Regions from separate parts of the Mesorhizobium sp. M0052 genome, predicted to be linked through region 1. Evidence: riboswitches for the same ligand, from Rfam matches in the RefSeq annotation. Region 1 holds a riboswitch; the other holds the start of a gene.
What was found. A riboswitch is a leader RNA that binds a small molecule or an ion and turns the genes downstream of it on or off. The one in region 1 is predicted to bind cobalamin.
Positions count from the first base shown of each region.

Region 1 (3,963 bases):
TGCAGGCACTCGTTGAAGTTCTCCCAGAAGATTTTCCAGTTGCAGTTCATCACCTTGCGCAGGACATGGCCTGATACCAGCGTTTCCAGCGGCCAGTTGGCGAGGTCGCCGGATGCGGGATCGAAGGAGGTCTCGGCGGAGCCGGCCGTCGCCTGCTGAAGGTTCACAAAGACAAAGCCGCGCCACACCGACAGCGCCACCCGGTAGAGCGGATGATCTGCCTTGTCGAAACCATCTGGCAGCGATTTCGAGGGAACGCGCACGAGATCGCCGCGCAGCGAGTAGGACCAGGCATGGTAGGGGCAAGTGATGAGCCGCGCTTTCAGCCGGCCCTCGCTTTCCTGGCAAAGCTGCGAGCCGCGATGCCGGCAGGTGTTGTGGAAGGCGCGCAACTCGCCGGTGTCGTCGCGCAGCACGACGATTTCCTGCGTGCCGGCGCGGAATGTCCTGAATGCCAAAGGCTGGGCAAGATCGGCCTCGCGGCAGACGAGCAGCCAGCTTTTGTACCAGATGGCCTCGAGATCGCGCTGGTAAGCCTCGCTATCCCAATAGGCCGATGACGGTAGCGTCGGTTCGGCCCGGCTCAGGCCGTTATAGGGGTCGCGCTCGCTCGGGTTGGGATGCATGGCTGGCTTCCTATGAAGCGTCAGCCGACACCCCGGCAAATCGTTTGTCAATCAGAGTGCCGCATTGCCGGTTGCAGGCGCGGCGCATAATCATGTCGTGGACATGGGACATTCGGAATTGGGGGGATTCGGACGTGGCCGCACGACAGATGTCGCTTACGCCGGAGCTGGTCGCGCGCTGCTGGCGCGAGATCAGGGACCCCGGGCCTGATCCGGACGCGATGCATCTCGATGAAGCCGACTATGACGCGCTTCTGGATGAATTGCAGGTCGAACTCCCGGATAGCGAACCGCTATGGCTGTTCGGCTATGGATCGCTGATCTGGAAACCGGAAATAGATTATGTCGAGGACCGCGTTGCGCTGGCGCGCGGCTGGCATCGGTCCTTTTGCATGAACATGACGCGCTGGCGCGGCACCAAGGTCAGCCCCGGCCTGATGATGGCGCTGGACCGTGGCGGACAATGCAAGGGCGTCGCCTTTCGGCTGACCGACAATAACCGGCGCGAGCAGTTGGGCCGGCTTTTCCGGCGCGAAGTCACGCTGAAGCCGACAAGCTACCGGCCGCGCATGCTGAAGCTTGCAAGCGAGGCCGGACCGCTCAGGGCATTGGCCTTCGTGATCAACCGCAACGGCCTGACCTATTCCGGCCCGCTCGACGAAGGCAAGATCGTCGAAAGGCTGGCCACGTCCTGCGGGCACTGGGGATCGGGCGCCGACTATCTCTACAACACGGTGAAAAACCTTGAAGAGCGCGGCATTCACGATCGCCATCTGTGGCGGCTGCAGCGGCTGGTTGCCGAGCGGATCACCGCGTTGAACCCGTAACGCCGCATGGCGCATTCGCGCTGTTGGCCGGCGGAATTTGGTTTGCCGGATGCGGCCGTTTCAGCCTATAGTCATGCATGTCGTCGGTTCCGTTAGGGACCAAGAGGGAATGCGGTGAGGGCTGACTTGTTGCCCAATGCCGTGGCTGCCCCCGCAACTGTGTGCGGTAGTCCTCTCCAAGCCACTGAGGATTTTTCCTCGGGAAGGTGGGGAAGGGCGCTGATCCGCGAGCCAGGAGACCTGCCGGCGACAGGGAACTGACTTCGATGCCCTCGGGTGGAGGGCGAAAGGACAAGATATGAATACCGCTTCCGTCTCCCTCGGCGCATCCGTCTCCTCGCAGTCGCGCTTCATGCAGCTCGTGCTTAGCGCGTTTCTGGGCATTTTCGTCGTCGGCGTTGTCGGTTTCTCGCATATCGATGCGGTCCACAATGCGGCGCACGACTATCGCCATTCGATGGCGTTTCCCTGCCACTGACGAGGATCTGACATCATGAACCTGTTTCGCAACGTCGTGTTCATCGCGGCGATCGCAGGGCTCGTGGCGGGTGTCGCTCTCGCCTGCATGCAGGCCTACGCCACCGTGCCGCTGATCCTCAAGGCGGAGGTCTACGAAAAGGCTGGTGGCGGCCATGAGCATCAGCATGCCGCGGCGCCCGCCGCCAACGCTGCGGACACCGATGCCATGAGCACCGCCGCGCCGGCGGAAAATGCGGTGAGCAGCGCAGCACCGGCTGAAGCAGCCGCGCCGGCGGAGGACGAAGGCTGGGCGCCGGCCGACGGCTTCGAGCGTTTCGCCTTCAGTGTCGTCGCCAATATCGTCACCGGCATCGGCTTCGCGCTGGTCCTGGTGGCGGTTTCCGAGTTCGCCGGCGGCATCGGCAGCTGGCGCCAGGGCGTGTTCTGGGGCTTGGCCGGCTTTGCCGTGTTCACGCTGGCGCCGGGCCTCGGCCTGCCGCCGGAACTGCCGGCAATGCCGGCGGCCGATCTCATACAGCGCCAGATCTGGTGGTGGGCAACGGTGATGGCAACCGCGATCGGTCTTGCCCTTATCACCTTCCGCACGTCGGCGCCCCTGACCGTGCTCGCCGTCGTCCTGATCGTCGCCCCGCATATTGTCGGCGCGCCGCAGCCTGACAGTTTCGTAACGCCGATCCCGGAGGGCCTGCATCATCAGTTCGTGGTGGCGGTGACGCTGACCAATCTGGTGTTCTGGCTGGTGCTCGGCGCAGTTGTCGGCATAGTGCGCGCGCGCTTCACCGGCACCGCGACCAGCCTGCGCGACAGCTTTGCCTGATCGCAGTTTGACCTTCATCATCGGCGGTGCGCGCTCCGGCAAGAGCGCGCATGCCGAAACTTTGGCAACGGCGTTGCCGCCCCCATGGGCCTATATCGCCACCGCGCAAGCCTATGACGGCGAAATGCGCGAGCGCATCGCGCAGCACCGCTCGCGCCGCGGCGAGGGATGGGCGACCATCGATGCCCCGCTTGATCTTGCCGGTGCGCTCGAGGCATTGCCGGACAACCAGCCGGTGCTTGTCGACTGCCTGACGCTTTGGCTAACCAATCATATGCTGGCCGATCATGATCTGGAGGGGGAGTGCCGGCGGCTGGCCGATGTGCTTTCGCGGCCGCGCGGACCGTGGTTCGTGGTCTCCAACGAAGTCGGACAAGGCATCGTGCCCGACAATGCGCTGGCACGCCGGTTCCGCGATGCCGCCGGCCGGCTCAACCAGCAGATCGCGGTCGTAGCTGATATGGTGCTTCTGATGGTGGCGGGGCTGCCGCTCAAGGTGAAATGAGATGACCGATATCGACACAAAAGACGAAGAGCGCCATCGCGCCAAGATGGCCAAGCGCAAGGCGGTGCAGGACGCCGAGGTCGCGGAAAAGACGGTCGAGAAGGGGCTGCTGATCGTCAACACCGGACCCGGCAAGGGCAAGACCACGGCTGCCTTCGGGCTGGCGCTGCGCATGCTCGGCTATGGCAAGCGCGTCGGAATGGTCCAGTTCATCAAGGGCAAATGGCACACCGGCGAGAAGGATGCCTTCGCGGCGTTTGGCGACCGCGTCGTCTGGCACACGATGGGCGAGGGTTTCACCTGGGAGACGCAGGATCTGAAGCGCGACATTAAGGCGGCCGAAGCCGCCTGGGCCAAGGCGCTGGAACTGATCGCCGATCCCTCGATCAGCCTCGTCGTCCTCGATGAGCTCAACATTGCGCTGCGCTACGACTATCTCGATCTCGACAAGGTGGTCGCGGCGCTGAAGGCGCGGCGCGAAGGCCTGCATGTCGTCGTCACCGGCCGCAATGCCAAGCCGGCGCTGGTCGAGGCGGCCGACCTCGTCACCGAGATGGGCGTGACCAAACACCATTTTTCCGCAGGCGTTAAGGCGCAGCAGGGAATCGAGTTTTGAGGGTCTAACTTCGGGAGATGACCGTTGGAACAAGCGGTAATTGTCTATCTTCTTCTGAGCGGCGGTCAGTTCGGGGCGCCGGAAGAGCGGCA
Region 1 covers NZ_JAMYUS010000008.1:83,133-87,095, forward strand. Annotated here, with positions in the region: gene NKJ77_RS12810 (aromatic ring-hydroxylating oxygenase subunit alpha) at 1-626, opposite strand, end outside; gene NKJ77_RS12815 (gamma-glutamylcyclotransferase) at 761-1,453, shown strand; cobalamin riboswitch at 1,521-1,715, shown strand; gene NKJ77_RS12820 (CbtB domain-containing protein) at 1,752-1,931, shown strand; gene NKJ77_RS12825 (CbtA family protein) at 1,947-2,750, shown strand; gene cobU (bifunctional adenosylcobinamide kinase/adenosylcobinamide-phosphate guanylyltransferase) at 2,743-3,255, shown strand; gene cobO (cob(I)yrinic acid a,c-diamide adenosyltransferase) at 3,257-3,871, shown strand; gene NKJ77_RS12840 (hypothetical protein) at 3,896-3,963, shown strand, end outside.

Region 2 (3,963 bases), on a different contig from region 1:
CAGTCGTTCAGCCAGCGCAGCATCGACATCATCGGCGTCACGCCGGAGCCGGCGGAAATGAACAGGTATTTGGCCGCCGGGTGGCTGTGCAACGAGAAGTCGCCGGCCGGTCCGTAGGCCTTGACATGCGAACCGGGCACCAGATGGTCGAACATCCAGCGCGTGCCGATGCTGCCGGCCTGCGCCTTGACCGTCACCGCGATCGAAAACGGCCGCGATGGCGACGACGACAGCGTATAGGTGCGCATCAGTGGCCCGTCCGGTGTCGGCAGTTCCAGCGTCAAGAACTGGCCCGGCTTGTAGCGGAACCAGGTCTGGTTGTCGGAGCGGAAGGTGAAGGTCTTGACGTCGGGCGCCTCGTCGCTGACGCCGGTCACTTCCAGCACCTGCAGCCTGTCGTTCCACGGCGCCATCTGGTCAAGATGGCGATAGAGCCCAAGATCCGTCATCGCATCATCCTCCGGTCCTTCCTCGCCTGCTCCAGCTCACGCGACGCTGCGCAGCGCCGGCCGGCCGCCTTCGGCAAGGCGCGGGCCGATGAAGGCCGCGTACCATTCGACGAACTGGATCACGCCGCCCTCATGCAGCTCCGAATAGGGGCCGGGCTCATAGGCCGGCGACAGGATGCCGAAGGCGTTTTCCTCGACGATGCGGCGGTCCTGGTCGTTGGTCTCGGTCCAGACGTGGGTGAGCTCTTCAAGGTTGTAGTCGACGCCCTCGACCGCATCCTTGTGCACCAGCCACTTGGTCGTCACCGCGGTTTCGGTGGCGCTGATCGGCAGCACCCGGAAGGTGACCGCATGGTCGATCAGGATGTGGTTCCAGGTCGTCGGATAGTGGTAGTGCATTAAGGTGCCGATGCGGTCGGCGGCAACAGTGTCGGACAGGTTCTTCGTCACCGCGCGCTTTCCCGACATCGTGTAGCTGACGGCATCGCGCAGCAGCGGCGCGCGGGTGGCGCGGTATTGCCCGGCCGGATCGATGCGGAACTTGCTCGGCAGGCCCGCCGCCTCACATTTCGCCCAGTGCGCCAGCATCTCCGGATCGCTGTCGGCGCCCTGCACGCCGGTCACCGTCGGCGCTTCGGGGAATGTCTTGCACAGCTCCGGATGATTGCCGGCGCAGTGATAGCATTCGCGGTTGTTTTCCCAGACCAGCTTCCAGTTGCCCTTCTCGATGATGGTGCTCTCGAATGCGACCTTGGCTTCATTCAGCCTGTGCGGCTTGAGGTAGGGCTCTATCATGGCGCGCATCGGCGCAAAGTCGGCAGGTTCTTTCGCCAGGCAGATGAAGATGTAACCGCCGACGCTCTCGCAAGCGACGGGCTTCAGGCCGAACTGGCTCTTGTCGAAACCGTCGGCCATCTGGCGGGCAAACAGCAGCCGGCCGTCAAGCTCGTAGGTCCACTGGTGATAAGGGCAGACAAGCTTTGCCGCCATCCCCTTCTCAGTGTTGCAGACACGGCTGCCGCGATGGCGGCAGGAATTGTGGAAGGCGTTGATGTTGCCCTTCTGGTCGCGGACCAGCACCACCGGATAACCGCCGATCTGCACGGTGATATAGCTGCCGGGCTTCGGCAGTTCGCAATCATGGCCGATGAACAGCCAGTCGCGATACCAGATAAGCTCCATGTCGAGCTTGAAATAGTCCGGGTCGGTGTAGAAGGGCTGTTCCAGCGAAAAGCCTTGCTTGCGGCCGTTCAGGAGCCTCAGCATGTCGTTGCGCGTATCCATAGTTCTGTCCTCGTGGTTTAAGGACTGAACTTGGTGGTGATGGAGGAAGGATCGGACGCAGGCCGGCGCGGCGCCGGACATGCACTATCCACCTCTTGACCGCCCACCGCGATCAGTCGAGTCTAGGCATCTCGGGCTGGTTTCCGGGCTCTGGAGTTGTCCTTGCGGACCATCGCGACACCTTCCCAGGCTGCTGCCCAGTGGTCTCCCGTTGCGACTTCAACTCCACCACCGTTGCGGGGGCAGCGCCGGATTCTGACCGGCTTCCCAATTCTCCGCTGCGTCGTCACGAAGCGGCACCTGAGATGCGATCATCTAATCACGGCAGCGATCGCGACGTCGGCATGAAAGCGACATCATATCCATGCGGCGCGACACGCGCGGCATACGCCCCGCCGACCACCGAAGGGCTGAGATCCTGTCTTGCGGCGCTATCATCGCCGAATCGCTGCGGATCCAGTTCCGATCGGGGGCAAAAAGGGCTCAACGGTATCGAAAAGTTACTAGCAATCTCTAATCGAACCGAACGGTTCGTTTCTGTTGACAATGCGTGCAGGATGGTGTGAACGACGGCCCGGAAACCGACACCGGAGCGAACCACTCGGTTCGACATAAGCAACTGAAAACAATGCGATAAATGACCATAGAGGAACTTCCTGGCACAATTTCAAGGTGCAGGACCGTGGTCCACACGGAACAACTTCGTGATTGGAAACCAGCCTATGGCTTTCCCACATCGGGGCTGTCCGAACGACGCGAATTCCTCCCAAGACACGCCGCTAGACGGACAGACAAACTGGAGTACTAAAAATGAAAAAGATCATCCTCACTGCCGCAGCCGTTTTGGCGATCACCGGCAGCGCCTTCGCCGGTAGCGACAATTACGGTTCCAATGGTGCGAACCAGCCAGCCGTCTCGGTCGACAGCTCGTATACGGCTTCCATTCAGAAGCCGGCGCACGCTGACAAGCAGCCTGTCGTTCAGGGCGCCGACCGCGACCTCTACGGCAATCGCTGATCCCGACCAAAGAAGGGCGGCTAACCCGTCGCTCTCGGGATCCCAAAAAATTCAGGAGTATTTGAAATGAAAAAGATCATCCTTGCTGCCGCCGCCGTTTTGGCCATCTCCGGCAGCGCTTTCGCCGGCAGCGACAACTACGGTTCGAACGGCGCCAACCAGCCTGCGATTACGTCGACCGATAGTGGCCATACGGCTTCGGTTGAGAAGTCGGCTCCAGCCGAGCAGGCGCCTGCCCACGGTGCCGACCGTAACCTTTTCGGCCGCTAAAAGCCGGTTTCCAGCACGTGGCGGGCTTATCCGCTGCAGCTGGCGGCATCAGAAAAATTCAGGAGACTAAAATGAAGAAGATCGTTCTTGCCACCGCAGCCGTTCTGGCTGTTTCGAGCGCTGCCTTTGCCGGCAGCGACAATTATGGCTCCAATGGCGCCAACCAGCCGGCCGCTGCCGTCGACACCACCCGCACTTCGTCGACCGGCACCAAGTCGGCGGTCTACAAGCTGCTGAACTCGTCGAACGACCAACAGAAGTTCGTTCCTCAGAGCAGCGACAGGGATCGGTTCGGCAACAACTAACAGCCGAAGCTTAAAAAAGAGCGGCGGGCCTGGCCCGCCGCTCTTTTTTCATGCCTGTACGACGCAGCTATCTCAAGCCGCCTTCACTTCCACCGGCTTGAGCGAGAAGGAGTGCCCATCGGCGTCGAAGATGTGCAGGTCCCCGGCATCCGCGGTCAGTCGCAGCTTTGCCCCGCGCTTGACCTCGACATTGCCGGGCAGCTTGGTCACCAACGGCAGGTCAGCGCGGCCGATATCGACATAGACAAGCTGCACCTCGCCGAGTTGCTCGACATAGTCCACCACGCCCTCGAAAAGATATTCCGCGCCGGTGGCGGCCGACAGATCCTCCGGCCGCACGCCGAAGCTGACTGCCGCACCCTTTGCTGACGCCGGCGTTGCGATCGGCACCGTTGCCTTGCGGCCGCCGACATGGCTGACGATTGTCGGGTTGCCCGTCCTGTCGATTGTCGCCGGCAGGATGTTCATGGCCGGCGAGCCGATGAACTGGGCAACGAACAGATTGCCGGGCTTCTTGTAGAGGTCCATCGGCGTGCCGACCTGCTCGATATGGCCATCCTTCAGCACGACGATGCGGTCGGCGAGCGTCATCGCTTCGACCTGATCGTGGGTGACGTAGATCATGGTCGTGGCAGGCA
Region 2 covers NZ_JAMYUS010000011.1:28,324-32,286, reverse strand. Annotated here, with positions in the region: gene NKJ77_RS16480 (FAD-binding oxidoreductase) at 1-449, opposite strand, end outside; gene NKJ77_RS16475 (aromatic ring-hydroxylating oxygenase subunit alpha) at 486-1,733, opposite strand; cobalamin riboswitch at 1,851-2,052, opposite strand; gene NKJ77_RS16470 (DUF680 domain-containing protein) at 2,544-2,750, shown strand; gene NKJ77_RS16465 (DUF680 domain-containing protein) at 2,817-3,020, shown strand; gene NKJ77_RS16460 (DUF680 domain-containing protein) at 3,092-3,325, shown strand; gene NKJ77_RS16455 (ABC transporter ATP-binding protein) at 3,398-3,963, opposite strand, start outside.
Region 2: linked by a shared signal. The riboswitch ahead of NKJ77_RS16475 (aromatic ring-hydroxylating oxygenase subunit alpha) and the one ahead of NKJ77_RS12820 (CbtB domain-containing protein) in region 1 are both predicted to bind cobalamin.